DNA from 4 places in the Streptomyces sp. NPDC059785 genome. Region 1 is predicted to be linked to each of the others. Evidence: riboswitches for the same ligand, from Rfam matches in the RefSeq annotation. Region 1 holds a riboswitch; each other region holds the start of a gene.
The links. Region 1 has a riboswitch for thiamine pyrophosphate ahead of ACFV6E_RS28705 (purine-cytosine permease family protein). Riboswitches for the same ligand answer to the same signal wherever they lie in the genome.
Positions count from the first base shown of each region.

Region 2: it holds a riboswitch for thiamine pyrophosphate, as region 1 does, so the genes downstream of both, ACFV6E_RS19570 (thiamine ABC transporter substrate binding subunit) here and ACFV6E_RS28705 (purine-cytosine permease family protein) in region 1, are expected to answer to the same signal.
Region 3: it holds a riboswitch for thiamine pyrophosphate, as region 1 does, so the genes downstream of both, thiO (glycine oxidase ThiO) here and ACFV6E_RS28705 (purine-cytosine permease family protein) in region 1, are expected to answer to the same signal.
Region 4: it holds a riboswitch for thiamine pyrophosphate, as region 1 does, so the genes downstream of both, thiC (phosphomethylpyrimidine synthase ThiC) here and ACFV6E_RS28705 (purine-cytosine permease family protein) in region 1, are expected to answer to the same signal.

Region 1 is NZ_JBHWHV010000043.1:71,969-79,205, reverse strand. It holds gene ACFV6E_RS28720 (MDR family MFS transporter) at 1-382, opposite strand, end outside; gene ACFV6E_RS28715 (DUF309 domain-containing protein) at 643-1,176, opposite strand; tRNA gene ACFV6E_RS28710 (tRNA-Pro) at 1,296-1,369, shown strand; TPP riboswitch at 1,415-1,509, shown strand; gene ACFV6E_RS28705 (purine-cytosine permease family protein) at 1,499-2,908, shown strand; gene thiD (bifunctional hydroxymethylpyrimidine kinase/phosphomethylpyrimidine kinase) at 3,009-3,848, shown strand; gene ACFV6E_RS28695 (NAD(P)-dependent oxidoreductase) at 3,988-5,031, shown strand; gene ACFV6E_RS28690 (HAD-IA family hydrolase) at 5,094-5,777, shown strand; gene ACFV6E_RS28685 (DUF4232 domain-containing protein) at 5,916-6,737, opposite strand; gene ACFV6E_RS28680 (serine/threonine-protein kinase) at 6,907-7,237, opposite strand, start outside.
Region 2 is NZ_JBHWHV010000024.1:35,140-42,376, reverse strand. It holds gene frr (ribosome recycling factor) at 1-317, shown strand, start outside; gene ACFV6E_RS19580 (phosphatidate cytidylyltransferase) at 317-1,549, shown strand; gene rlmN (23S rRNA (adenine(2503)-C(2))-methyltransferase RlmN) at 1,678-2,784, shown strand; TPP riboswitch at 2,828-2,933, shown strand; gene ACFV6E_RS19570 (thiamine ABC transporter substrate binding subunit) at 3,013-4,119, shown strand; gene ACFV6E_RS19565 (ABC transporter permease) at 4,212-5,885, shown strand; gene ACFV6E_RS19560 (ABC transporter ATP-binding protein) at 5,981-7,000, shown strand.
Region 3 is NZ_JBHWHV010000082.1:10,812-18,048, forward strand. It holds gene metF (methylenetetrahydrofolate reductase [NAD(P)H]) at 1-210, opposite strand, end outside; gene thiE (thiamine phosphate synthase) at 412-1,089, opposite strand; gene ACFV6E_RS38645 (Rv2175c family DNA-binding protein) at 1,240-1,605, opposite strand; gene ACFV6E_RS38650 (NAD(P)/FAD-dependent oxidoreductase) at 1,719-2,939, opposite strand; TPP riboswitch at 3,097-3,209, shown strand; gene thiO (glycine oxidase ThiO) at 3,207-4,397, shown strand; gene thiS (sulfur carrier protein ThiS) at 4,394-4,606, shown strand; gene ACFV6E_RS38665 (thiazole synthase) at 4,610-5,404, shown strand; gene pknB (Stk1 family PASTA domain-containing Ser/Thr kinase) at 5,547-7,237, shown strand, end outside.
Region 4 is NZ_JBHWHV010000023.1:70,234-77,470, reverse strand. It holds gene ACFV6E_RS19155 (cupin domain-containing protein) at 1-313, shown strand, start outside; gene ACFV6E_RS19150 (DUF5326 family protein) at 509-721, shown strand; gene ACFV6E_RS19145 (IclR family transcriptional regulator) at 1,207-1,932, shown strand; gene ACFV6E_RS19140 (SsgA family sporulation/cell division regulator) at 2,031-2,468, shown strand; gene ACFV6E_RS19135 (YibE/F family protein) at 2,582-4,399, opposite strand; TPP riboswitch at 4,472-4,628, shown strand; gene thiC (phosphomethylpyrimidine synthase ThiC) at 4,621-6,462, shown strand; gene ACFV6E_RS19125 (VOC family protein) at 6,497-6,883, opposite strand; gene ACFV6E_RS19120 (DUF1801 domain-containing protein) at 6,889-7,237, opposite strand, start outside.

The DNA.
Region 1 (7,237 bases):
TGCCCTGCATCGCCCGCCACGCGATCAGCAGCGGCATGTTCGTGGCCAGCCCGCACAGGAACGAACCGGTGATGAAGACGACCGCCGAGACCTGGAAGACCAGCTTGCGCCCGAACAGGTCGCCGAACTTGCCGACCAGCACCGTCGCCACGGTCTCCGCCAGCAGGTACGAGGTGACGACCCACGACATGTGCGAGGCGCCGCCCAGGTCCGCCACGATCGTCGGCAGGGCGGTGCCGACGATCGTCTGGTCGAGGGCCGCGAGCAGCACGCCCAGCATGATCGTCACGAAGACGACGTTGCGCCGCCGGTTGTCCAGCACGGGGGGCGCGGCGGCCGGGGCGGACGCCGACGACGGCACGCTCTCGTCTGTGGTCGTCACAGGGCCAGCGTCACACTGCCGAGTGGCGGGTGCATGCGGGGTGCTCCGCCTGGCGTACAGGGCGCTCCGCCGGAGGCGGGGTGTGGTCCGCCGTCGGTCGGCCGCCTGCCTGCCGGCCGGCTGCCCGCGCCGGCCAGGCGCTCCACCGGCGGTGCCGCGGACTGCCGTCGGCCGGCTGCGGCGCCGCCTTGGCCGGTCGCGCGGTTCCCCGCGCCCCTGACGGGGCGCACCCCGACCGCGGCGGACCTCGCGCGGCTCCCTCAGGGGGTGGGTCCCGTCAGTTTCGGTGCTCGCTTCCCGGCGTCGATCGCCGTCCCGCCCTGCTCGACCTCCGCGGCCAGCTCCCGGGCCCAGGCGGCCAGTTCCGCCGGGTGCAGTCCGTGGGGCCGGGGGCGGCCGGCCGTCGTGGACCACTCCTCGATCGCTCCCGCGCCGCGGCGCAGCAGGCGGGCGCCGCCCGTCACGTTGCCCCGGGCCGCGTGGGTCAGGCCCACCGCGAGCTGGGCCATCCCGCGCCACAGCGCGCGCTCGGTGTCGGGGCCCGACTTCCAGGCGTCCTCGAAGACCTCGTGCGCGTGGAACGGCTTGCCCGCCGCGAGCAGCGTCTGCGCCTCGGCGACGGTCTCCGCCGGGGTGCGCACCACCCCCTCGGGCTGCCGCTCCACCCCGTCCGCGCCGTACGGCAGCGGACGGCCGAGACCGTCCCGGGGCCGGGCGTTGCGCGCCCGGCCCTCCGTGTCCCGGTCGCGCCCGCCGCTGCCGCCGGTGTCCCCGGTCGCCGATGTCGCGCTCATACCGCGATTGTCCCGCCCCGGCCCGCGCACCGCCGCCCCGCCCCCCGCGGACCGTCCCCGTACGTGGGGTAAAGTTCTCTGCGCGCCGCCACGCGGGAAGAACACCGCGGCGGGCGCACCGGGACGTGGCGCAGCTTGGTAGCGCACTTGACTGGGGGTCAAGGGGTCGCAGGTTCAAATCCTGTCGTCCCGACGGTGCGAAGGGTCTTCACGGGCGACAGCCCGCGAGGGCCCTTTTCCCACGGACACGGGGTGCCCCGTAAGAGGGCTGAGATCACACCCGTCGAACCTGAACCAGTTAGGACTGGCGGAGGGATGTCTCATGGCGTTGCCGCATGCCCGCGCGGAAACGGCCGGTACCGGAGCAGAGGGCCGGGGTGTCTTCGACGGGCGGATGCCCGCCGCCCCCGGTGATCTGCGCATCGAGGCGCGGGGAATCGCGCCGGTGCCAAAGGACGCGCGGTACGGCGGGCCCGGGCGGCTGTTCACCGTCTGGTTCGCGCCCAACCTGACCATGACCGGGGTCTTCACCGGCACCCTCGGCGCCGCGCTCGGCCTCGACTTCGCCACCGCGCTCACCGCCGTCGTCCTCGGCACCCTGCTCGGGGCCGTGCCGACCGCGTACCTGGGCACCTGGGGCAGCCGGACCGGTGCCGGGCAGCTCCCGCTCGCCGGGCTGGCCTTCGGCCGGGCGGTGGCGGTGCCGGGCGCCCTGCAATGGCTGTCCTCCATCGCCTGGGACGCGCTGATCGGCCTGTTCGGCGGCGACGCCCTCGCACAGCTCTGCGGCCGGCCGTTCTGGCTGGGCGCCCTGGTCATGCTGGCCGCGCAGGGCGTGCTCGGCGTCCTCGGGTACGAGGCGATCCACCGGCTCCAGACCGTGATGACCTTCGCGCTCGCGGCCGCGTTCGCCGCGCTCACCGTCAGGCTGGCCGACGGCGGCACCGCGAGCGCCGCGGCCGGCACCGCACACGGCGCCGACCGGGCCGGCGCATTCGTCCTGACCTGCACGGTCGCGCTGAGTCTGGCCCTGTCCTGGGCGCCCTACGCCAGCGACTTCAGCCGCTATCTGCCGCGCGACACCTCACGGCCGCGGATGTTCTGGTGCACGCTGCTCGGCATCTCGGTGTCCTTCGTCGCCGTCCAGGCGCTCGGCCTGTGGGGCGCGTCCGTGTTCACCGACCAGACCGCCCGCGGCGTCGACACCCTGCTCGGCGGCGGCGTACTCGGCGCGTCCGGGCTGCTCGTCGTGGCCCTCGCCGCGCTGTGCAGCAACGCGATGAACGACTACAGCGGCTCGCTCGCCCTCCAGACCATGGGCGTACGCGTGCCACGCCCCGTCGCCGCCGCCCTGGCCGCCGTGCTCGGCTTCCCGCTCGTCCTGTGGATGCACGCGGCCGACACCACCACCCGCTTCCAGAACGTCCTGCTGCTCGTCGGCTACTGGATACCCGGGTTCGTGGCGATCGTCGTCGTGGACTGGGCCGCCCGCGCCAGAGCCCGCCGCGGCGCGCCCGTCGACCTGGCCGCCGAGCGCGCCCGCCCGGTGCCCTGGTGGCCGGCGCTCACGGCGTTCCTCGCCGCCTTCGCCGCGGCGGTGCCGTTCATGAGCACCAGCCTGTACGTGGGCCCGGTGGCCGAGGCCCTGCACGGCGCCGACCTCGCCTACGGGGTGGCGTTCCTGGTGGCCCTCGCCGTGTACACGCCGCTGCGCGTGCGCCGGCCCCACTGATGCCCCCGCGCGCCCCCCGACCTCCCCTCCTCCTTCCGCACGGAGCCGCACCACCATGCCCACCGCCCCGTACGTCCGGCCACCCGAAGGAGAGCCTGGTATGACCCCTCAGCCCGTCCCGGCCACCCCGGGCGCCGCCCCTCGCACCGCGCCGCCCCGCGTCCTGACCGTCGCCGGATCCGACTCCGGCGGCGGCGCGGGCATCCAGGCCGACCTCAAGACGATGCTCGCCCTCGGCGCGCACGGCATGAGCGTGCTCACCGCCGTCACCGCGCAGAACTCCCTCGGCGTGCAGGGCGCGTGGGAACTGCCCGCCGAGGCGGTCCGCGCCCAGTACCGCAGCGTCGTGGACGACATCGGGGTGCAGGCGGTGAAGACCGGCATGCTCGCCTCGCCGCTGCTCGTCGAGACGGTCGCCGAACTGCTCGCCGGGACGGCCGCGCCCGTGGTGGTGGACCCGGTCAGCGTGTCCAAGCACGGCGACCGGCTGCTGGCCGACGACGCGCTGGACGCCGTACGGAACACACTGCTGCCTACGGCGACGGTGGCGACGCCGAACCTGGACGAGACGGCGGAGCTCACCGGGATCGCCGTAGCCGACGAGGCGGACATGGTGCGGGCCGCGGACCGGCTGCTGTCGTACGGGCCCCGGTGGGTCCTGGTCAAGGGCGGGCACCTGCCCGGCGCGGCCGTCGACCTGCTGACCGACGGCACCGAGGAGCACTGGCTGCGCGCCCCGCGCCACGACAACCGCCATACGCACGGCACCGGTTGCACGCTCGCCTCGGCCGTCGCGGTGGGCCTGGCCCAGGGCCACCCGGTACCGGCGGCGGTACGGCTGGCGAAGGACTACGTCACCGGAGCGATCGAGTCCGGCTTCCCCCTGGGCGCGGGCATCGGCCCCGTCGACCACGGCTGGCGGACCCGCGGGGCGGACTGACCGCGCCCGGTCCCCGGCGCCGGACGGCGGCACGCGTCCGGCCCAGCACCGCGCATGCCCCCGGGACGTACGAGGAAGACGTACGAGGAAGACGTACGAGGAAGACGTACGAGGAAGACGTACGGGGAGAAGGAGACACGTGAGCATTCCGCCCCCGCCCTCCGTCGCCGGCCGGCCCGTCGTGCTGCTGCGGCCCGCCCCGCAGCGAACCGACCGCATCTTCACGCCCGGCGCCCTGCGGCTGCTGCACGACCGCTTCACCGTCGTGGACCTCGCCGACGACCCGTCGGACGAGGCGTTCGACGCGGCGCTGCCCGACGCCTTCGCGATCATCGGCCAGCCCGACCTGCCCGCCGGGCGGCTGGCCCGCGCACCCCGGCTGCGGGCCCTGCTGAACGTCGAGGGCAACTTCTATCCGAACGTCGACTACGAGACCTGCTTCCGGCGCGGTGTCCACGTGCTCGGCTGCGGACCCGCCTACGCGCAGGCCGTCGCCGAGTACGCGCTCGCCCTCGCCCTCGACCTGGCCCGGGGCATCAGCCGCGAGGACCGCGCCTTCCGCGCCGGACGCGAGCGCTACGTGTCCGACGGCAACGCCGACGCCGTACTCCTGCGCGGCTCGGACATCGGCCTCGTCGGCTTCGGCAACCTCGGCCGCGCGCTGCACCCGCTGCTCGCCCCCTTCCGGCCCACTCTCCGGGTGTACGACCCCTGGCTGCCGCCCGGCGCGCTGCGCGAGTACGGAGTACTGCCCGCCTCACTGGACGAGACCCTCGCCAGGAGCCGGTTCGTGTTCGTCCTCGCCACCGTCACGGACGACAGCCGCCGGCTCCTCGGCGCACGCGAACTGGGACTGCTGCCCGACGGCGCCCGGCTGATCCTGGTCAGCCGCGCCCCGGTGGTCGACTTCCCGGCGCTGCTCTCCCGGGTCGGGGACGGGCGGCTGCTCGCCGCCATCGACGTGTGGCCCGAGGAGCCGGTCGCCGCCGAGGATCCGGTACGCGGCCTGGAAGGGCTCGTGCTCTCCGCCCATCGCGCGGGCGGGGTGCCGGAGGCGTTCCATGCCGTCGGGGACATGGTGGTCGACGACCTGACCCTGGTCGCGAGCGGTCTGCCGCCCGCGCGGATGCAGGCGGCCGCGCGGGAACTCGTCGGCCGCTACCGCAACCGCCCCGTCACCTGAGTCCTGAGTCCTGAGTCCTCAGACCTGAGACCTGAGGCCTGTGAAGAACGCGGAGATTTTCTATGTCCCATTCGTTCGATCCTGCTCCCGGCCTGCTGTCCGGGATTCCGTGCGACGGCCTGCTCTTCGACAACGACGGAGTGCTGGTGGACTCGGACGAAGGGGTCGGGCTGGCGTGGAGCCGGTGGGCGCGGGACCGCGGGCTGGTCCCCGAGGACGTCGTCGCCCTGGTGCACGGCCGCCGTTCGGCCGACACCGTCGCGCTGCTCGTGCCCGACCCCGGGCAGCGGGCCGCGGCCCTCGCCGAGATCGACCGCCTCGAAGTGGAGGCCGCGGCCACCACCGCCGCGCTGCCGGGCGCCCGGCCGCTGGTGGACGGCCTGCCGCGGGACCGGTGGGCGGTCGTGACGTCCGGCGTCACGGCGCTGGCCCGGGCCCGGCTGGCCGCCGCCGGGCTGCCCGCCCCGGACGTCCTGGTCACCGCGGACGACGTCAGCCACGGCAAGCCGGCCCCGGACGGTTATCTGGCCGCGGCGGCGGAGCTGGGCTTCGCACCGCAGCGCACGGTCGTCCTGGAGGACAGCGCCACGGGCGCCCGGGCCGGTGCGGCGGCGGGCGCGACGGTGATCGGCGTCGGGGAGCGCGGCCTCACCACGGACGCCCGGATCGTCGTACGGGACCTGCGCGGGCTGGTGTGGCGGGAGGGCGTACTCGACCTGTCGGGCGCGGAGGTGCTGCGGGGCTGAGGACGGCTCTCGTACACGAAACCCACCTCATCGCGGTCTGAGTCGTCGCAGGCTGTCGCGGCGTGCTCCCGGGCCCGTCCCGCCCGCCGTCCGCGGCCGGACGCCGGGTCCGGGCGCCGTGCGGTCCGCGGATCGCAGTCAAACGCCGGAGCCCGCGCGCATCACCGTCAGGGAGACCGACGAGGAGTTGCCGGAGACGGGGACCTCGCCCTGCGTCCAGGCCACCTTGAGGGAGTCCTTCTCGTCCGGCGGCGTCACCACCAGCGAGCTGGGCGTTGCCGTCTTGGCGCCGCTGATCTCCGGGTTCGAGAAGGTCAGACCGGCCCACGCGGACCCGCCGGGCTTCAGCGTGACGGTCGTCGGCGACCCGGTGGAGCGCTTCGGGTCGGGCCCGAGCTGCTTGCCCGACGCGTCGACGAAGGCCGCCCCGGGAAAGCCGCGCAGCGTGCACGTGCGCTGCGAACCGTTGGTGAACACGATGGGGAAGTTCTCCTGCCCGGCGCCCGGATCGTTGCGGCCGACCGACGCCCGCAGCTCCGAGGTGTGGCACCGGCCGCTCGCGGAGTCGTCCCCGTCCGAGTCGCCGGAGCCCGACGTCCCCCCGGAACCGGACGTACCGCCCGAGCCGGAGCCCCCGGAGGTACCGGAACCGGAGTCGGAGCCGGACGTGGAGCCGGACGCGGTGGCCTTGCCGGACGGATCGGCGCTGCCGTCGGATCCGGCGTCCGAACCGCCGTCGGAACCGGTGCCGGTCGTGTGGTCGCCCGAGGCCGGTTCGGCCGCGCCCGGCAGCTTCTGCGGCGAGTCCTCCGTGCCGCAGGCTGCGGTCAGCAGCCCGAACGCCGCGAGACCGGCGGCGAGCAGCGCCACCCGCCGGGCCCTGGGGGAGGAAGACGTACGGCGGGCGGGAACCACCTCCGCGTGGCCCGTGTCGGCGTCGCCGCTCCGGAAGGTCGCCATGACAGAACTCCTTGATCGTTGCCGCACGCGCCGGGCGCGTGCACGAGGCGGTGTCTGCCCCGTCATCACCGTCCGATGCGCCCGCGCGCGGAAAAGTTCGCGGCTCGGTGATGTTTTTCTCGCGGATGCCGCGCCGGGTTCCGGTCCCTGTCGTCGTACGTGGTCCGGGTCAGGATCCGATCCGTATCGAGTCGAGTACGCGGTCGACCGTGGAGCCGTCGGCGGTCCCGGTGTCCCCGGCGGCGTCGCCCCGCCGTATCTGCGCGTACACCTGCGGCTGCGCGTCGCCGTCCGCGGATGTCAGGCCCGCCTCCGTGACCGTACCGCCGCCCGGGCAGTCGCTCCAGGTGCGCATCAGGCCGTGCCAGCGCTCGCCCGAGTAGGTGCGCCGGCCGTCGTAGTGGCACGACGCGTGGCTGATGCCGGCGACCTCGGAGGCCACGTCGCCGTGCTCGCTCAGGCCGATGAACGCCCCGTCGACGGTGGAGCCGAGGTCCTGC
Region 2 (7,237 bases), on a different contig from region 1:
CGATCCGCGACTCCGACCTGGGCGTCAACCCCAGCAACGACGGAAACATCATCCGGGTGGTGTTCCCCGAGCTGACCGAGGAGCGCCGCAAGGACTACATCAAGGTCGCCAAGACCAAGGGCGAGGACGCCAAGGTCTCGATCCGCTCCGTACGCCGCAAGGCCAAGGACGCCATCGACAAGCTCGTCAAGGACGGCGAGGTCGGCGAGGACGAGGGCCGCCGTGCGGAGAAGGAACTCGACGACACCACCGCGAAGTACGTCGCCCAGGTGGACGAGCTCCTCAAGCACAAGGAAGCGGAGCTGCTCGAGGTCTGATGAACGACTCTTCCTGGGGGGCGCCGCCGCAAGCCGGGTACTGGGGGCCGTCCGACCAAGGACCTGTCCAGGGGGCAGCCCCGGCGGGTCCCGCATACGATGCGCATGACGCCCAGCAGACTCGCCCCATGCCCATCGTGCCCGACGTACCCGCACATGGCGGAGACCAGGATGACGACCGGGGGGCCGCTCGGCCGGGCGGCCCCTCGTTCCGCGACGGCGAACCGCCGGCGGCGCCCTACGGGGAGCCCTCGCACAACCCGCCGCAGCAGAGTCCGCAGCACACGCAGAGCCCGCCGCATCCGCAGGCTCCGCACCACGCGCAGAGTCCGCACCACCCGCAGGCTCCGCACCTCTCGCAGAGTCCGCAGGAGCCCATGCCCAGCGCCCAGCCGTCAGCGCCCGCACCGCAGAAGAAGACCGCGGGCCGCGACCTCGGCGCGGCCATAGGGGTCGGTGTCGGACTCGGTGTGGTGATCATCGCGTCGCTGTTCGTCGTCAAGGCCGTGTTCGTCGGCGTGGTCGCGGTCGCCGTGGTGGTGGGCCTGTGGGAGCTCACGTCGCGGCTGGCCGAGCGCAAGAGCATCAAGGCGCCGCTCGTGCCGCTGGCGATCGGCGGCGCGGCGATGGTCGTCGCCGGGTACGTGCGGGGCTCCGAGGGCGCCTGGGTGGCGATGGCGCTGACCGCGCTGGCCGTCCTCGTCTGGCGCATGACGGAACCGCCGGAGGGCTACCTCAAGGACGTCACCGCCGGCCTCTTCGCGGCCTTCTACGTGCCGTTCCTGGCCACGTTCGTCGCGATGATGCTCACCGCGGACGACGGTCCCTGGCGGGTCCTGGTCTTCCTGCTGCTCACGGTGGTCAGCGACACCGGTGCGTACGCCGTCGGCTGGCGTTTCGGCAAGCGCAAGCTGGCTCCGCGGATCAGCCCCGGCAAGACCCGCGAGGGCCTGCTCGGCGCGGTCGCCTTCGCGATGGTGGCGGGCGCGCTGTGCATGCAGTTCCTGATCGACGGCGGCACCTGGTGGCAGGGTCTGCTCCTCGGCCTCGCGGTCGCGGTCAGCGCCACGCTCGGTGACCTCGGCGAGTCCATGATCAAGCGGGACCTCGGGATCAAGGACATGGGCACGCTGCTGCCCGGGCACGGCGGCATCATGGACCGCCTCGACTCACTGCTGCCGACGGCGCCGGTGGTGTGGCTGCTGCTGGTGGTGTTCGTCGGGTCGGGTTGACCGACCAGTGCCACCCGTCCTGCCCGCCGAATCGCCTTACCTGCTTTGAGCTGGGCTTTCGTCGGTGAGAGGTCCGTTGTCCACAGGGCGGCGGGCCTTCTCTTTTTGTCTGCGACACTGGTAGAGCCATGCCTAAGCCCGGAGAACTTACATTCGTCGCGCCGCGCGGAGCCAAGAAGCCGCCGCGGCATCTCGCCGATCTCTCGCCCGCCGAGCGGAAAGAAGCGGTGGCCGCGATCGGGGAGAAGCCGTTTCGCGCCAAGCAGCTCTCGCAGCACTACTTCGCGCGGTATGCGCACGACCCCGCGGAGTGGACGGACATCCCCGCCGCCGCCCGGGGCAAGCTCCAGGAGGCGCTGCTGCCGGAGCTGATGTCCGTCGTCCGGCACATCAGCTGTGACGACGACACCACCCGCAAGACCCTGTGGAAGCTGTTCGACGGCACGCTCGTCGAGTCCGTGCTGATGCGGTATCCGGACCGGGTCACCATGTGCATCAGCTCCCAGGCGGGCTGCGGGATGAACTGCCCGTTCTGTGCCACAGGACAGGCCGGACTCGACCGGAACCTGTCCACCGGCGAGATCGTCCACCAGATCGTCGACGGTATGCGGGCGCTGCGGGACGGGGAGATCCCCGGCGGGCCCGCGCGGCTGAGCAACATCGTGTTCATGGGCATGGGTGAGCCGCTCGCCAACTACAAGCGGGTGGTCGGCGCCATCCGCGCGCTCACCGACCCCGCCCCGGACGGGATCGGGCTCTCGCAGCGCGGGATCACCGTGTCGACCGTCGGTCTGGTCCCGGCCATCCACCGGTTCGCGGACGAGGGCTTCAAGTGCCGGCTCGCCATCTCCCTGCACGCACCGGACGACGAGCTGCGCGACACCCTCGTCCCGGTCAACACGCGGTGGAAGGTGGGCGAGGTGCTGGACGCGGGCTTCGAGTACGCCGCGAAGTCGGGACGCCGGCTGTCCATCGAGTACGCGCTGATCCGCGACATCAACGACCACGCGTGGCGCGGTGACCGGCTCGGCCGGCTGCTCAAGGGCAAGCCGGTGCACGTGAACCTGATCCCGCTGAACCCGACGCCCGGCTCCAAGTGGACCGCCTCGCGCCCCGAGGACGAGAAGGCGTTCGTCCAGGCCATCGCCGCGCACGGAGTGCCGGTCACCGTGCGGGACACCCGGGGGCAGGAGATCGACGGGGCGTGCGGGCAGTTGGCGGCGTCCGAACGGTAGAGCGGTAGCAGCGGAGGGTACGCTGGCCGGTACGTACATCTTCATATTCCGACAGGGGAGCGCCACAGCGCTGAGAGTGCGGCACCGGCCGCAGACCCTCTGAACCTCGCCCAGGTCATTCTGGGTAGGAAGTTCGGTCACCACTCAAGCTGTTGCGCCCTGCCCGGGAACTCGTCGGAGGTCCCGGGCAGGGCCGCGTCTTCTCCTGGTCATCCCAGGAGGAATCCAGTGAGCACCACCAGCAGCGCCGGCCGTGCCGGCAGGAAGTTCACGGCCGTGGTCGCGGTCACCGGGCTCGGGCTCGTCGCTCTGTCCGCGTGCGGCTCGTCCGGTTCCGGAAGCGGCGCGGGGGACGAGAAGACCGTGACCCTCGTCAGTCACGACTCCTTCGCCGCGTCCAAGAGCGTCATCGAGGAGTTCGAGAAGGAGTCGGGGTACAAGGTCCGGGTCCTCAAGGACGGCGACGCGGGACAGGCCGTCAACAAGGCGATCCTCACCAAGGACAACCCCCAGGGCGACGTCTTCTTCGGTGTCGACAACACCCTTCTCTCCCGCGCGCTCGACAACGGGCTCTTCCAGCCGTACGAGGCCAAGGGCGCGGACAAGGTGGCCGAGGAGTACCGGGCGGACCAGGACAAGCACCGGGTCACGCCCATCGACTCCGGCGACATCTGCGTCAACTACGACAAGGCGTACTTCACCGAGCACGAGCTGGACCCGCCGAAGTCCTTCGCCGACCTGACGAAGCCGAAGTACAAGAACCTGCTCGTCACGGAGAACGCGGCCACGTCCTCGCCGGGGCTCGGCTTCCTGCTCGGCACCGCCGCCGCGTACGGCGACGGTGGCTGGGAGGGGTACTGGAAGAAGCTGCGCGCCAACGGTGTGAAGGTGGTCGACGGCTGGGAGCAGGCGTACAACGAGGAGTTCTCCGGGTCGGCCGGCGGCAGGAAGGCGGGCGGCGACCGGCCGCTCGTCGTGTCGTACGCCTCCTCGCCGCCCGCCGAAGTGATCTACGCCGACCCGAAGCCGAAGACCGCGCCGACCGGTGTCGCCGACGGGACCTGCTTCCGGCAGACCGAGTACGCGGGGCTGCTGAGCAACGCGGAGAACACCGCGGGCGGCAAGGCGCTGATCGACTTCCTGGTCTCGAAGAAGTTCCAGGAGGACATGCCGCTGAACATGTTCGTGTATCCGGTGGTCGACGGGGCGAAGGTGCCCGGCGAGTTCACGGCGTACGGGCCGCAGGCCGAGGATCCCGCGACGCTCGCCCCCGCCAAGATCGCCGACAACCGTGACCAGTGGGTCAAGTCGTGGACCTCGCTCGTACTGAAGTGACCGACGTGGTTTCCGGAGACGCGGGAGTGGCTTCCGGGGGGCGCGGCGGGGCTGTCGGCAGGCGTGGCGGTGCGTTGCGGGTTCTGGGGCTCATGGGGCTGCCCGTCGCGTTCTTCGGGGTTTTCTTCGGGTATCCGGTCGTCGCGATCGTCGCCCGCGGCTTCAAGGCCGACGGGACCTGGCGGTTCGGACGGTTCGGCGAGGTGCTCGCACAGTCCGACATCCGGCACGTGCTGTGGTTCACCACCTGGCAGGCGCTCGCCTCCACCGCGCTCACGCTGCTGGTCGCGCTCCCCGGCGCCTACGTCTTCGCGCGCTTCGAGTTCAGGGGCAAGCAGGTGCTGCGGGCCGTCGTGACCGTGCCCTTCGTCCTGCCGACCGTGGTCGTCGGGACGGCGTTCCTGGCCCTGGTCGGGCGCGGCGGGCTGCTGGACGACTTGTGGGGCGTACGCCTCGACACCACCGTCTGGGCGATCCTCCTCGCCCACGTCTTCTTCAACTACGCGGTCGTCGTACGGACCGTCGGCGGCCTCTGGTCGCTGCTCGACCCCCGGCAGGAGGACGCGGCGCGGATGCTCGGCGCCTCCCGGTTCGCCGCCTGGCGCCGGGTCACGCTTCCGGCGCTGGCCCCGGCCGTCGCCGCTGCCGCGCTGATGGTTTTCCTGTTTACGTTCACTTCGTTCGGTGTGGTGCAGATCCTCGGCGGGCCGGCCTTCTCCACCCTGGAGGTGGAGATCTACCGGCAGACCGCGGAGATCTTCGACCTCGCCACGGCCGCCGTGCTGACCGTCGTGCAGTTCGTGGTGGTCGGCGTGATCCTCGCCGTGCACGCCAGGACCGTACGCCGCCGGGAGACGGCCCTGCGGCTCGTCGACGCCTCCGTGACCGCACGGCCGCCGCGCGGCGCGGGGCAGTGGGCGCTGCTCGCCGGAGTGCTGGCAAGCATCGCCGTACTGCTCGTGCTGCCCCTCGGCGTACTGGTGCAGCGGTCCCTCGACACCCCCGGCGGCTACGGCTTCGGGTACTACCGGGCGCTGACGTCGGCCGACGGCGCTGTGTTCCTGGTGGCGCCGATCGAGGCGATCGGGAACTCGCTGCGGTTCGCGGCCGCGGCGACCGTCATCGCCGTGGTCATCGGTGGGCTCGCCGCGGCGGCGCTCACCAGGACCGGCCGGCGTACGCCGTCCCTGAGCGCCCGGCTCGTGCGCGGCTTCGACGCGCTGCTGATGCTGCCGCTCGGCGTCTCTGCGGTGACGGTCGGCTTCGGCTTCCTGATCGCCCTGGACGAGCCGCCGCTTGATCTGCGGGCCTCCTGGATCCTGGTGCCGCTGGCACAGGCCCTGGTCGGCGTCCCCTTCGTTGTACGGACGATGCTTCCCGTGCTGCGCTCCGTCGACCAGGGGTTGCGGGAGGCGGCCGCGGTGCTCGGGGCGTCGCCCTGGCGGGTCTGGCGCGAGGTGGATCTGCCGATGGTGCGGCGGGCGCTGCTCGTCGCCGCCGGGTTCGCCTTCGCGGTGTCGCTGGGCGAGTTCGGGGCGACCGTCTTCATCGCGCGGCCCGACCGTCCGACGCTGCCGGTCGCGGTGGCCCGGCTGCTCGGCCGCGCGGGCGACCTCAACTACGGGCAGGCGATGGCCCTTTCGACGATCTTGATGGTGGTGTGCGCGGTGGCGCTGCTCGTCCTTGAGCGGGTACGGGCCGATCGGATCGGTCGGATCGGTCGGATCGGTCGAGGCGATCGGATCGATCGGACGGGGGAGTTCTGATGGTGCGGTTCGGTAAGTGGGACGCGAGCGTTGAGCGGGTTGGTCAGCGGGATGAGCGGGGCGGTGGGCTGGACGGGCGGGGCGGTGCGGGTGCGTTGTTGCGGCTCGATGCCGCGACCGTGCGCTTCGGCGGGCGGCCCGTGCTCGACGGTGTGTCCCTGGACGTCGCGTCCCACGAGATCGTGTGCGTGCTCGGGCCCAGCGGCAGCGGCAAGTCGACGCTGCTGCGGGCCGTGGCGGGGCTTCAGGCGCTGGACTCCGGGCGGGTGCTGCTCGACGGGCGCGACCAGGCCGCCGTACCCGCGCACAGGCGTGGCGTGGGGCTCATGTTCCAGGACCATCAGCTCTTCCCGCAGCGCGACGTGGGCGGCAACGTCGCCTTCGGGCTGCGTATGCACGGTGCCGCGAAGGGGGAACAGGGCGCGCGGGTAAATGAGTTGCTGGAGCTCGTCGGGCTGCCGGGGGCCCGGTCCAGGGCCGTCGCCGCGCTCTCCGGCGGAGAGCAGCAGCGGGTGGCGCTCGCCCGCGCCCTCGCGCCCCGGCCCCGGCTGCTGATGCTGGACGAACCGCTGGGCCAGCTCGACCGGTCGCTGCGGGAGCGGCTGGTCATCGAACTGCGCCAGCTCTTCGGCGAGTTGGGTACGACCGTGCTCGCCGTCACGCACGACCAGGGCGAGGCGTTCGCGCTCGCCGACCGGGTCGTGGTGATGCGCGACGGGCGTATCGCCCAGTCCGGTACGCCGCTGGAGGTCTGGGAGCGGCCGGCGGACGAGTTCGTGGCGCGGTTCCTCGGCTTCGACAACGTGGTCGGGGCGACGGTGAGCGGCGCGGTCGCGGACACGCCGTGGGGCAAGGTGCCGGTGCCGGACGGGGCGGTCCAGGGGGCCGGTACGGTGCTCGTCCGGCCCGCCGGGGTGCGGCTGGTCGCTCCGGCCGACGGGCTGCGCTGCGCGGTGGCCGCGCGTACCTTCCGGGGGACGCATGTCGCCTTGCGGCTTCAGCCGGAGGGGGCGCCCGCTATCGAGGCGGCTTGCGGGTTGCGGGACGCGCCCGCGGTGGGGGCGGAGGTCGGGGTGTCGTTCGACGCGGCCGAGACGGTTGTTCTTGGCGGGTGAGTGGCGCTGCGGGGTGTTTTCGGTGGGTGCGTGGCGTTGCGCTGTGCTCTCGTGGGTGAGTGGCGCTGCGCTGTGCTTTCGGCGGGTGAGTGGCGTTGCGCGGTGTTTTCGGTGGGGTGCGTGGCGCTGCGGGGTGTTTTCGGTGGGGTGCGTGGCGTTGCGCGGTGCTTTCGGTGGGTGCGTGACGCCGTCCGTCTCGGTTGGTCCGACTTCGCCGGAAGTGTGCGGACGGCCTTC
Region 3 (7,237 bases), on a different contig from region 1:
CGCGCGCGTCGAGCCGCCCGCCCCGTAGGTCACGGAGACGAAGTCGGGCGCGACGGCCTCGACCCTGCGCAGCGCGTTCCACAGGTTGCGCTCGCCCTTGGGGGTCTTCGGCGCCGAGAACTCGAACGACACCGTCTGCTTGCCGGTCGCCAGCATGTCGCGCACGGTGCGTGCGCGATCAGTCCTGGTGGAGGCGGTTCCGATGGCCATGTCCGCAGGTTAGCCAGGGGGGTGCGGCTCGCCCAACCGAACCAGTGGAAATTGTCCGATTTGTCGACTTCTTGTCCACCCCTCGGGACGAAGGTCCCGGAACACCGGCACGCGCCCGCGGCCTCCCGCGCACCCGCCGCCCCACCGACCTGCCGACCCGCCGTCCCACCGACCTGCCGACCCGCCGCCCTGCCCGCCGGGCTACCGCACCCCGCGCAGCCGCTTCGCGAACTCCCCCGCCGCCGCTCCCGGGTCGTCGGCCTCGGTGATCGCCCGGACCACGACGACACGCCGCGCGCCGGCCTCCAGCACCTCGTCCAGGTTCCCCAGGTCGATGCCGCCGATGGCGAACCAGGGTCTGCCGATGCCCAGGGACGCCGTGCGGCGGACCAGGTCCAGGCCGGGAGCGGGCCTGCCCGGCTTGGTCGGGGTGGGCCAGCAGGGGCCCGTGCAGAAGTAGTCCACGCCCGGCTGGACGGCGGCGGCGGACGCCTCGGCGGCCGTGTGCGTGGAGCGGCCGATCAGGACGTCGTCGCCGAGGATCGCGCGGGCCGCGGGCACCGGAAGGTCGCCCTGGCCCAGATGGAGCACCTGGGGGCCGGCCGGGTGGGCGGCGCGGGCCGCGTGGGCCACGTCCGCCCGGTCGTTCACCGACAGGAGTCTGCCGTGCTCCCGGCACTTGTCGGCGAAGAGCGCGAGGTACTCCAGCTCCTCGGCCGCCTCCAGGCTCTTGTCGCGCAGCTGCACGATGTCGACGCCGCCCGCCAGGACGGCGTCCAGGAACCCGGCCAGGTCGCCCTGGCGCTTGCGGGCGTCCGTGCACAGATAGACCAGGGCGTCGGCGAGCCGCGCACGCGCGGTGACTGCGGCCTGAGGCATGGGGGTCCCCCTGTTCGGGCTTCACGAGCCGGGCTCGTGAAGCGAAGCCGGGAACGCGGGGCGGGCGCCCCGCGTCCCCGGTGGCGCGCGGACCGCGGCGGCCGTGGGGCGGCGAGCCGTGGTCCGTGCGCCGGACGGTCGTCTTCCGGATCAGACGGCGAGCGCCTGGGCGCGGCGCTTCACCTCCGTGCCGCGATTCTCGCTCAGGGCCTGCGCGGGGGTGCCGGGCAGGCTGTCGTCGGGGGTGAAGAGCCACTCGAGCATCTCTTCGTCGGTGAAGCCGTCGTCCCGCAGGAGCGTCAGGGTGCCGGTCAGGCCCTTGACGACCTTGTCCCCGTCGATGAAGGCGGCGGGGACGTGCAGCGCCCGGTTCTCACCACGGCGTACGGCGATCAGCTGGCCCTCCTTGACCAGCTGCCGGACGCGGGTCACCTCGACGCCGAGCTGTTCGGCGATGTCGGGGACGGTGAGCCAGGCGGGGACGAGAGCATCGATCTTTGCGTCAATCTCGGTCACGGGACAAGCCTGCCATCTGGGACTGACAGTCGGTAGCCGGGCACCCTCCGGCCGGGTCGCGGCAGGCCGGGCTGTCCGCCGTACGGCGGGACGCGACCCCGCCGCCGTGGCCGTTACGCCGTGGCCGCCTTCAGCGGGCGGGCCGGGTCCGCCAGCAGCTCCGGATCCATCGCGGTGCCCGCCTCGATCAGCTTGCGCCCCTGGGCGAGGTCCCGGGGCCTGCCCACCGCCAGCAGGGCGACCAGCCGCCCTTCACGGAGCCAGCAGACGGTCCAGGCGGCGCCCGCCGGATCGCCCCGCCAGACCGTGGCGTCGCCGGCCGCGTGATGACCGGCGTACTGCACGAAACGGCCGAACTGCTCGGACCAGAAGTACGGCACCGGGTCGTACGCCGTGGGCGTCTCGCCGATGATGTTCGCCGCGACCGTGCGCGGCCCCTGGAGGGCGTTGTCCCAGTGGTGGACCAGCAGGCGCCCCTGGTAGCGGCCCGACGGGAAGGAGGCGCAGTCGCCGACCGCGTACACGTCGGGCGCCGAGGTGCGCAGGTGGTCGTCGGCGACGACCTCGCCGTGCGCGCCGAGCTCGATGCCGGAGCCCGCCAGCCAGGCCGTCGCGGGACAGGCCCCGATGCCGACGACGACCGCGCCCGCGGGCAGCCGGGTGCCGTCGTCCAGGATCACCGCGCCGGGTTCGACGCTCGCCACGCGCGCGTGAGTGCGCAGTTCGGTGCCACTGTCGGCGTACCAGCCGGTCATCGGCGCGGCCACCTCGGCGGGCAGCGCCCCGGCGAGCGGCCGGTCGGCGGCCTCGACGACGGTCACCGCGCAGCCGGCCTCACGGGCGGCGGTGGCGAATTCGGCGCCGATCCAGCCCGCCCCGACGACCACGACGTCGTGCTGCCGGGCGAGCACGGGGCGCAGCCGCTCGGCGTCGTCCAGGGTGCGCAGCAGATGGACCCCGGGGACGTCCTCCGCGCCCGGCAGCCGGATCGGCTCGGCGCCCGTGGCGAGCACCAGGACGTCGTACGGGACGGGTCCCTCCGCGGTGTCGACCTCGTGGTCGCCGGGGCGGACGGCGAGCACCTCGCGGCCGAGGCCCAGGGTGATGCCGAGCGCGGGGAAGTCGACGTCGAAGGCGGATCCCTCGGCCTTGCCGAGGAGCACGGCCTTGGACAGCGGTGGCCTGTCGTACGGCTGGTGCGGTTCCGCGCCGAGCACGGTCACGTCGCCCGCGAATCCCTGTTCCCGCAACGCGACCGCGGTCTGCACCCCGGCCATGCCCGCGCCCACGACGACGACCCGCCGTACCGTACGCCCCTGCGTCTGCTCGCTCACTCGATCACCTTAGACAACTGACAATTCGTCAGTCAGCGGACCGGGCCCGTGACCTGTTCCACACGCGCGTGCCGCCGCCCGGGTGGCGGCCGTCCCGGCCGCCGTGCGCGAGGGCTCCCCTACTGGCACCCGGACGGACGGGCTAGGGTGGCCAACGTAGAGCACACGCGGGAGCCCGGACGCACCGGGCTGAGAGGGAGGCTGGCCGGCCTCCGACCGTACGAACCTGATCCGGGTCATGCCGGCGAAGGGAGGGGCTGGACACCCATGGCGCTTGTGCCGGACACGGCGGACGTCCTCGTGGTCGGGGGCGGGATCATCGGGCTCGTGACCGCCTGGCGGGCCGCGCAGCACGGGTTCGCCACCGCGGTCGTGGACCCCGAGCCGGGCGGCGGGGCGGCGCAGGTGGCCGCCGGGATGCTGGCCGCCGTCACCGAGCTGCACCACGGCGAGCAGACCCTGCTGGGCCTCAATCTGGCCTCCGCGGAGCGTTATCCGGACTTCGCGGCCGAGCTGACCGGGGCGACGGGTCTCGACCTCGGCTACCGCAGGAGCGGCACGCTCGCGGTCGCCCTGGACGCCGACGACCGCGCCCACATGCGCGAACTGCACGCGCTGCAACGCCGGTCGGGGCTCGACTCGGAGTGGCTCAGCGGCCGCGAGTGCCGCCGCCTGGAGCCGATGCTCGCGCCCGGCGTGCGCGGCGGGCTCCGGGTCGACGGGGACCACCAGATCGACCCGCGGCGGCTCGCCGCGGCCCTGGTCACCGCCTGCGAACGCGCCGGGGTCGTCCTCCACCGCACCTGGGCACAGCGGCTGACCGTCCTGCGCGACCGGGCGGCCGGTGTCGTCACCGCGGACGGCACCGCGCTCGCCGCCGGCCGGGTCGTCCTGGCGGCGGGCAGCCTCAGCGGGCGCCTCGCGGGCGTGCCCGACGACGTAGTGCCGCCCGTACGGCCGGTGAAGGGGCAGGTACTGCGGCTGACGGTGCCGAAGCGGTACGCGCCGTTCCTGAGCCGTACGGTGCGTGCCGTGGTGCGCGGCAGTCAGGTCTATCTGGTGCCCCGGGTGAGCGGCGAGCTCGTCGTCGGCGCCACCAGCGAGGAACTGGGCTGGGACACCACCGTGACCGCGGGCGGGGTGTACGAGCTGCTGCGGGACGCCCACGAGCTGGTCCCCGGCATCACGGAGCTGCCGCTGACCGAGACCCGCGCGGGACTGCGTCCCGGCTCCCCCGACAACGCGCCGCTGCTCGGCCCGACCGTGCTGGACGGCCTGCTCCTGGCCACCGGCCACTACCGCAACGGTGTCCTCCTCACGCCCGTCACCGGCGACGCCATGGCGCACGTCCTGACCACCGGTGAACTCCCGGACGTGGCCCGCCCCTTCAGCCCCGGGCGGTTCGGCCAGGGCCCGGCCGGAGCGGCCCGCACGAACCCCACGGAGCAGCCCGTATGAGCGTCCTCGTCACCGTCTTCGTCAACGGGGAGCGGCGGACGGTCGCCGACGGCACCGCGCTCGACGCGCTCGTCGCGACCCTCACCGCGGCCCCCTCGGGCATCGCCGCCGCCCTCAACGAAACCGTCGTCCCGCGCGCGCAGTGGCCGGTCACCGCCCTAGGCGAGGGTGACCGCGTCGAAGTCCTCACCGCCGTCCAAGGAGGCTGAACCATGGCCGACGACTCCTTCGTCCTCGGTGGTACGACCTACGCGTCCCGCCTGATCATGGGCACGGGCGGCGCGCCCAGCCTCGACGTCCTGGAGCGCTCGCTGCTGGCGTCCGGCACGGAGCTGACGACGGTCGCGATGCGCCGGGTCGACCCGGCGGCCCACGGCTCGGTGCTCTCGGTGCTCGGCCGGCTCGGCATCCGCGTCCTGCCGAACACGGCGGGCTGCTTCACAGCGGGCGAGGCCGTGCTGACCGCCCGCCTCGCGCGCGAGGCACTGGGCACGGATCTGGTCAAGCTGGAGGTCATCGCCGACGAGCGGACGCTGCTGCCCGATCCGATCGAGCTGCTCGACGCCGCCGAGACGCTGGTGGACGACGGGTTCACCGTGCTGCCGTACACGAACGACGATCCGGTGCTGGCGCGCAAGCTCCAGGACGCCGGCTGCGCCGCGATCATGCCGCTGGGCTCGCCCATCGGCTCCGGCCTCGGCATCCGCAACCCGCACAACTTCGAGCTGATCGTCGAGCACGCGCGCGTGCCGGTGATCCTGGACGCGGGGGCCGGTACGGCCTCGGACGTCGCGCTGGCGATGGAGCTGGGCTGCGCGGCCGTGATGCTGGCCTCGGCCGTGACCCGCGCCCAGGAGCCGGTGCTGATGGCCGAGGGTATGCGGCACGCCGTGGAGGCCGGGCGGCTGGCGTACCGGGCGGGCCGGATCCCGCGCCGCCGTTTCGCCGAGGCGTCCTCGCCCGCGGAGGGCCGCGCGCGCCTGGACCCCGAGCGCCCCGCGTTCTGAGCGCGCGCCGGAGTTCCGGGCCTCGTGGCCCCCGGAACGTGAGGCACCGCACAGCCACACGACAGTCACAGGTCTGCTGCATTCCACCCGGAAGCGGGGCGACCGGGTGGGCCTGACAGTGGCGGCTCGTAGACTCACCTGCGTGGATACGACCCTTCAGGACCCCTTGGTCGGGCAGGTGCTCGACGGCCGCTACCGCGTGGACGCGCGGATCGCGGTCGGCGGGATGGCCACGGTCTACCGGGCCCTGGACACCCGCCTCGACCGCGTGCTCGCGCTCAAGGTGATGCACCCGGCGCTGGCCGCCGACGTCTCGTTCGTCGAGCGGTTCATCCGCGAGGCCAAGTCGGTGGCCCGGCTCGCCCACCCGAACGTGGTGCAGGTCTTCGACCAGGGCACGGACGGGTCGTACGTCTATCTGGCCATGGAGTACGTGGCGGGCTGCACCCTGCGTGACGTGCTGCGCGAGCGCGGGGCGCTCCAGCCGCGGGCCGCGCTCGACATCCTGGAGCCGGTGCTCGCCGCGCTCGGTGCCGCGCACCGGGCCGGTTTCGTGCACCGCGACATGAAGCCGGAGAACGTCCTCATCGGGGACGACGGCCGGGTCAAGGTCGCGGACTTCGGCCTGGTCCGCGCGGTGGACACGGTGACGAACACCACGGGGGCGGTCCTCGGCACCGTGTCGTACCTCGCCCCGGAGCAGATCGAGCACGGCACCGCCGACCCCCGGGTCGACGTGTACGCGTGCGGTGTCGTCCTCTACGAGATGCTCAGCGGCGACAAGCCGCACTCCGGGGACTCCCCCGCCCAGGTGCTCTACCAGCACCTGCACGCGGACGTGCCCGCGCCGTCGGCCGCGGTGCCGGGGCTCGCGGCCGTCCTGGACGGGCTGGTCGCCACCGCGACCGCGCGCGATCCCGAGCTGCGTCCGGCCGACGCGGTGGCCCTGCTCGGGCAGGTCCTGGAGGCGCGCGGCGGACTCACCGCCGGGGAGCTGGACGCCGTACCGCCGAAGGCGCTGGCCGCGGACCACGACAACGCCGACGACCGGACCAGCGTCATACCGCGCTCGCTGTCCATACCCCGGACGCTCCCCGTGAACGAGGACGGCGAGGCCTACGCGGTCCACGGGGCCGACGCGGGGCTGGACCGGACCAGCCGGTTCGAGAGCCCGCCTCCGCTGCCGCCGCGCCGGCGGGGTGCCGGTCCCCGGCGCGGGGTGCTCGCGATCGTCGCGGCGCTGCTGCTCGTGCTCGGCGTCGGAGCGGGCGTCTGGTACATCAACTCGGGCCAGTTCACCAAGGTCCCGCCGGTGCTGTCGAAGACCGAGGCGCAGGCCACGGACCGGCTCGAAGCGGCCGGGCTCGACGTGGGCAAGGTCGAGCACGCCTACAGCGACACGGTCAAGCGCGGCACGGTCGTCAGTACCGCCCCGGGCATCGGCGAGCGGATCCGCAAGAACGACTCGGTGACGCTGACCATCTCGGACGGTCCCGAGACGGTGAAGGTGGCCGACCTGGAGGGTCTGCGGCTGGACAAGGCCAAGGCGCGGCTCAAGGCGGACGGGCTCGCGGCCGGCATGGTCACCCGTGAGTTCAGCGACGAGGTGTCCAAGGGCTCCGTGATCCGTACGGAGCCGAAGGCGGGCACCGAGCGGCACGCCGGTTCGGCCATCGCGATCGTCGTCAGCAGGGGCAGCCGGGTGGAGGTGCCCGACGTCACGGGCTCGTCGGTCGAGGACGCCCGGGAGAAGCTGGAGGACAAGGGCCTGAAGGTCGAGGTCGCCACCGAGCGGGTCACGTCCGAGTTCGACAAGGGCCAGGTCGCCGAGCA
Region 4 (7,237 bases), on a different contig from region 1:
GGCATTCCGGCTGGACGAACTGGAGGCGGAGCGCGCCGCCAACGACGGTGCCTACCTGCAGTTCCTGCGCGAACGGAACATGTCGGTCGGCCTGTACGCGCTCGATGCCGGCACCCACGATCCGCAGCAGCCCCACCAGCAGGACGAGGTGTACTTCGTCGTGAGCGGGCGTGCCTCGGTCACGGTGGGTCTGGAAACCACGCAGGTGGCGCGCGGCAGCGTCGTCTACGTGCCCGCCGGGGTCGCGCACAAGTTCCATCACATCACCGAGGACCTGCGGGTCCTGGTGGTGTTCTCTCCACCGGAAAGCTGACCCCGGCCTCCGGCATTCCCTAGGGGACCGGTCAGGGGGAGACAGGGGGTGCGAGGCCCCCGCCGCCTCCTGCCGCGGCTCTAGCATTCAAGGCAGGACGTAAAAGATCCGGGAGCCACAGACTCCGGACGGACGTCGGGAAGCCGTGACCGGGGCCGTGAGGCGGGGGCACGGACGGGAAGGTGGACGAGGGCGATGCGAGAGATCTTCAGCGGTTTGCCGTGGTGGGTGAAGTGGGTCGCGGTGCCCGTCATCGCCCTGGTCGTGTTCGGCAGCCTGATAGTCAGCGTGGTGAGCGTGGTGATCGGCCTGCTCTTCAAGGTGCTGGTCTTCGTGGCGCTGGTCGGCGGACTGATCTATGTCGTAAGGAAGTTCATGTCGAGTTCGTCCTCGCGCGGCGACTGGTGACGCGTATCCCGGCCGCCGGGGCGGACGGAGGCCGGGGGGACAGGGACGCAAGGTTCCCTCGGCCGGGGGAAGTTTCCCGCCAAGGCCGTCATCGGGCGCTAAGAGACCGTTAAAGTCCGGATTTCGACGCGGGTCGCTCCCCTCGGCGGCACAACCCAGGTGCCTCTCCTACAGCGGCCCTCCTCGCGCTCCGGGAGAACTCCTTGGCCACCGTTGACTTCGTTCGCGCCGCAACGCACGCCGCACCTGCCCAACGGCGGGGCTCGCCGACGCCCCGCACCCCGACCGCACCGCCCCTGTCCCCACCCGCGAACGTACGCTCCGAGACCCCTCAGCCGCAGTCCCCGGCGCCGGTCCGGCGGGCCGGTGACGACAACCCGCAGGTTCCCGCCGCGCGTATGCGGTCCACCGCGGAGCCGGCTCCCGTGGCGCCGGTGGCGGACCCGCCGGCCACCGATCCGCACCGCACCACCCTCATCGGCTCCGTGCAGCGGGCTATGCGGCTGCTGGAGGCCGTGGCCGCGCGCGAGGGCGGAGCGCCCGCCAAGCAACTCGCCCGGGACGCCGGACTGGCCCTGCCCACGACGTACCACCTGCTGCGCACCCTGGCCCACGAGGGCTATCTGCACCGGGAGAAGGGGCTGTTCTTCCTGGGGGAGGCCGCCGAGCGGCTGAGCAGCAGCGGAGCCCAGCAGAAACGTCGCAGCACGATCAACGACGCGCTCGCCCACTGGGGCCGGGAGATCGGCGTACCCGTCTACTACGCGGCCTACCGGGACGGCGAGATCGAGGTCCTGTCGGTCGCCGACGCTCCCGGCTACCGCGCGGTCGAGGAGTGGGCCGACTTCCGGGAGACCGGCCACGCCCACGCGATCGGCCAGTGCCTGCTCTCCCAACTCGACGAGCAGGCCCGCCGCGACCACCTCGACCGCTACCCGGTGCGGTCCCTCACCCCCTACACGGTGCGTGACGGGCAGACGCTGTTACGGCGCCTGGAAGCGCTGGGACGCATGAAACCCGTGGTCGAGAGGCAGGAGTACGCGCTGGGGACGGTGTGCGCGGCGGTCCCGATCACCGCGGGCAGCACCGCCGCGACCGTGGCCCTCTCCCTCCCCGCTCACCAGGCGGAACGCCTGCTGCCGTCGGCGCGGCGGCTCCAGACCGAGATCGGGCGGCTGCTCGGGACCCTCGCGATCTCTATCAGCATCTGAAAACTCACTCCTTGTGATCTCCCGTATACGTTGAGCAAGATGCAGCAGGGTCAGGGATGTGTTTCCCGGCCAGTCGACGGCAAACGACGGGGTAGACGATGCGCGAGTCGGTAGAGGCAGAAGTCATGATGAGCTTCCTGGTGTCGGAGGAGCTCGCCTTCCGCATCCCGGTGGAGCTGCGGTACGACACCTGCGATCCGTTCGCCGTGCGGCTGACCTTCCATCTGCCCGGCGACGCCCCGGTGACGTGGGCCTTCGGCCGGGAACTGCTGATCGACGGCGTGGGCCGCCCCTGCGGGGACGGTGACGTACGCATCTCCCCCACGGAGCCGGAGCTCTTCGGCGAGGTGCTGATCCGGCTCCAAGTGGGCGGTGACCAGGCGCTGTTCCGATCGGGTACGGCTCCGCTGGTGGCCTTCCTCGACCGGACGGACCGGCTCGTCCCGCTGGGGCAGGAGCGTTCCCTCGCGCACTTCGACACCCACCTCGACGACGCGCTGGACCGCATCCTGGCCGAGGAACAGAGCGCGGGCTGAGCACAGCGGTGCCTGCAAGTCCCTGTGCCTGGTGCCTGTGCCCGGCACCTGACGACCCCGTGCCTCCGTCTCTGCCTTCCCTCCCGACGGGCCCGGCCGTGGCCGGGCCGGGCTCAGCGCTTCCGCCGCCGGCCCCGCCCGCCCCGCGCGGGTGTCCTGGCGTCCGCATCGAGCGGGGGCCGGGCACTTGCCGGGGCCGGGACGCCCGCTGACTTCGTGCGGTCGGCCGACACCACCAGGGCCGCCAGCGCGGTGGTGACCGGGACCGACGCGACCAGACCGATCGAGCCCACCAGCGTGCGCACGATCTCCTCGGCGACCAGCTCGCTGTTGGCGACCGTACCGACGCTGCTCTGCGCGATGGAGAAGAGCAGCAGCAGCGGCAGCGCGGCGCCCGCGTAGGCCAGGACCAGGGTGTTGACGACCGACGCGATGTGGTCGCGGCCGATCCGGATGCCCGCGCGGTACAGCTTGCGCCACCCCATCGTCGGGTCCGCCTGGTGCAGCTCCCAGACCGCGGAGGTCTGCGTCACCGTGACGTCGTCGAGCACGCCGAGCGAGCCGATGATGACGCCGGCCAGCAGCAGACCGCTCATGTCGATGGCCGGGTACAGGCCGTGGATGAGGCCGGTGTTGTCGTCCACATTGCCGGTGAGCGCCGCCCAGCCGATGAACCCGGAGCCCAGGATGCCGATCAGCAGCAGCGAGAGCAGCGTGCCGAGCACCGCCACTGATGTGCGGGCCGAGAGGCCGTGGCACATGTAGAGGGCGATCAGCATGATGGCGCTGGCTCCGACGACCGCCACTATCAGCGGGTTCGACCCCTGGAGGATCGCGGGCAGGATGAAGAACGTCAGCACCAGGAAGCTGACGGCCAGCGCGATCAGCGCCATGACTCCGCGCATCCGGCCCACCACCACGACGGCCAGCGCGAAGATCCCGGCGAGCAGCGCCATGGGCAGCTTGCGGTTCACGTCGGCGACCGAGTACTGGAGGTTCTCCGGCGCGGAGGGCTCGTAGGCGACCACGACCTTCTCGCCCTGGCTCAACTGCCGTGACTGGTCCGGCTGGACGATCTCGGTGAAGGTCCGGCCCTTGTCCTTGCCGGTGTCGACCCGGATCGTCGCCTTCTTGCACTCGCCGGTCGCCTGCTGCTGGGCGGAGGAGCCCTCGGCGGTGGAGGTGTCGCCGGTCGGGGTGTCCGCCGAGGCGTTGACGGACTTGCAGTCCACCCGGACGACCTTGGTGACCGTCGCCTGCTGGGTCTGCCGGTCGAAGCCGACACCGGTGCGCTCATGGGAGGGGGCACCGCCCGGCCAGAGCACCGCCAGGCCCACGACGACCGCTGTCGCGAAGGGAATCAGCACCGCGGCGATGACCTTGCGAAGATGCTTCGAGACGGGCGCGGCCGGGCCGTGACTGTGCGAGTGCCCGTGGCCGTGGCCGTGGCCGTGGCCGTTCCCGTGCCCGTCCCCGTCCTCGGGCCCCGGCCCGTGCCCGCCGCCGGATCCCGGACCCTGGCCGCCACCGGGCCCTGATCCGCCACCAGGCCCCGATCCGCCGCCGGGTCCCGGACCTTGCCCGTTCCCGCCCGCGGACCCGGACCCAAATCCTGATCCGCCGAGTGCCGGGCCTTGCGCGCTCCCGCCCCCGCCTCCGAACCCTCGCCCGCCGCCCTGACCCGGCCCCCGCGCGCCACCGAATCCGCCACCCGGTCCATGCCCGCTCGGTCCATGCCCGTCCGGCCCGTGTCCACCCGGTCCGTGGCCGCCGGGCCCGTGCCCGCCCGGCCCATGGGCCTGCCTGTCGCCGGGATCCTGCCCATGGCCGCCGTCCGGGCCCGGCCCGGACGGCGGTCTGTGAGGCGTTCTCTGCGGCGGCCCGTGCGGCGGCCGGGAGGGTGGGAAGGGCGGCTGAGGCGTCGTGGTCACCGACCGATCATCGCAAGAACGAAGGGGGCCCTCTGTTCACCGCGCCAATATTGCCGCTAGCGTGGAGTTACCTTTTGCACACGCGGGAGCTCGGAGCACCGGGCTGAGAGGGCGCTGACCTCCGTCCCAGCGATGTTTCACATGAAACATCGGCGGACGGACACCGCTGCGTCGACCGCTGAACCTGTTACCGGGTAATGCCGGCGTAGGGAGTAGGTCTCATGACCAACAACGACGTACGCACGCCTGCCTCCAGCCAGACGGACGAGGTGTCCGACGTGTCTCCGGGCGATCAGTCCCAGGAGCCGTCGCGGGAGGCCGGCAGGTCCATCGGCTGGCACAAGGCATACGTCGAGGGCTCACGCTCCGACCTGCGGGTGCCGGTCCGTCAGGTGCACCTGACCAACGGGCGGTCGGTCACGCTGTACGACACCTCGGGCCCGTACACCGATCCGGCCGTCGACACCGACGTACGCAGGGGCCTGGCGCCGCTGCGGGAGAACTGGATCACCGCTCGCGGCGACACCGAGGAGTACGCGGGCCGCCCCGTCCGTCCCGAGGACGACGGGATCAGGCACACCGCGCCGCGCGGGGGCCTGCGTAATCTCGACGCGGTCTTCCCGGGACGGCCGCGCCAGCCGCGCCGGGGCCGCCCAGGCCGGCCGGTCACCCAGCTCGCCTACGCACGGCGCGGCGAGATCACGCCCGAGATGGAGTTCGTGGCGGTCCGCGAGAACGTCGACCCCGAGGTCGTACGTGAGGAGATCGCCGCAGGCCGCGCGGTCCTGCCCGCGAACGTCAACCACCCGGAGATCGAGCCGATGATCATCGGCAAGCGGTTCCTGGTGAAGGTCAACGCCAACATCGGCAATTCCGCGGTCACTTCCTCCATCGAGGAGGAGGTCGAGAAGATGACCTGGGCCACCCGCTGGGGTGCCGACACGGTCATGGACCTGTCGACCGGGCGCAACATCCACACGACCCGCGAATGGGTCCTGCGCAACTCCCCCGTCCCCATCGGCACTGTCCCGCTGTACCAGGCGCTGGAGAAGGTCGACGGCCGGGCCGAGGAGCTGACCTGGGAGATCTACAAGGACACGGTCATCGAGCAGGCCGAGCAGGGCGTGGACTACATGACCGTCCACGCGGGCGTACGCCTGTCGTACGTGCCGCTCACGGCGAACCGCAAGACCGGCATCGTCTCGCGCGGCGGCTCGATCATGGCGGCCTGGTGCCTGGCGCACCACAAGGAGTCGTTCCTGTACGAGCACTTCGATGAACTCTGCGAAATCCTCGCCGCGTACGACGTCACGTACTCGCTCGGCGACGGCCTGCGGCCCGGCTCGATCGCGGACGCCAACGACCAGGCACAGTTCGCGGAATTGCGGACGCTCGGGGAACTCAACGCGATCGCCAAGCGTTTGAACGTACAGACCATGATCGAGGGCCCGGGACATGTCCCGATGCACAAGATCAAGGAGAACATCGACCTTCAGCAGGAGATCTGCGATGAAGCTCCGTTCTATACGCTCGGCCCGCTGACGACGGACGTCGCACCCGCGTACGACCACATCACCTCCGGCATCGGTGCCGCGATGATCGCCTGGTGGGGCACGGCCATGCTCTGCTACGTCACGCCCAAGGAACACTTGGGCCTGCCCAACCGTGACGACGTCAAGACCGGCGTCATCACCTACAAGATCGCCGCCCACGCAGCCGACCTCGCCAAGGGGCACCCCGGTGTGCAGGAATGGGACGATGCGCTGTCCGACGCCCGCTTCGAGTTCCGGTGGGAGGACCAGTTCAATCTGGCCCTCGACCCGGACACGGCACGGGAGTTCCACGACGAGACGCTCCCGGCCGAGCCCGCCAAGACGGCACACTTCTGCTCGATGTGCGGCCCGAAGTTCTGCTCGATGAAGATCAGCCAGAGCATCACCGAGCGGTTCGGCGGCGGGGCGGCCGACGGCGCCTCCGCCGAGGAGGTCGCCGAGGGGATGCTGGAGAAATCGCGGGAGTTCGCGGCGAGCGGCAACCGGGTCTATCTGCCCATCGCCGACTGACGCGACGGCGGGCCGGCTCCCCGGCGTGGCGTGGTCACGCCGGGGCGTCCTCCGGGTACCAGCGGAGTTCCACGGTGTTCCCGTCAGGGTCCTGGACGTAGACGGACGTGGCGGAGCCGCGTGCGCCGAAGCGGTCGACGGGGCCTTGTAGAACCGTGAAGGTCCCGGACGCGATGACTTCGTCCCAGTCCAGCGGTTCCACGGTGAGACAGATGTGATCGACGTTGGACTCGCCCCGGGGGCGGCCGACCAGATCGATGATGGTTTCGGAGGTGATGCGCACCGAGGGGAACGGGACCCGGCCCGCCCGCCACTCGGCGACGCGTACGGGTTCGAGGCCGAGGAGACCGGTGTAGAAGTCCAGGGAGCGCTCGACCTCCCCCACGTTGAGGACGAGGTGGTCGAAGGCCTTCACGCGCAGTGCGGTCACTTCTCCTCCTCCAGTGCGACGGCCCGGCGCAGCCAGTCCGCGAACAGGACCGGGTCCACGTCGGCGACGGTCCGCAGCTTCACGGACGCCATCCGGCGGGCACCGGCGACCAGCCGTCCGGACGGGTCGGCGATGTCCTGGCCCCGCCACAGCCCGAACGTGACATAGGTGCTGTACGCCTTGAGCAGGCAGACCGGCGTCCGGCCGGGTCTGTCGCCGAGGCCCCAGGTGGGATGGCCGTGCCAGAGTGCGCCCGCGCCCTCCGGCAGGGCGGCGTCGATGACGGAACGCAGCTCCTCGCCGGTCTTCCGCAGGTCGTCGTCGAGTCCGTCCAGGTACGAGGTG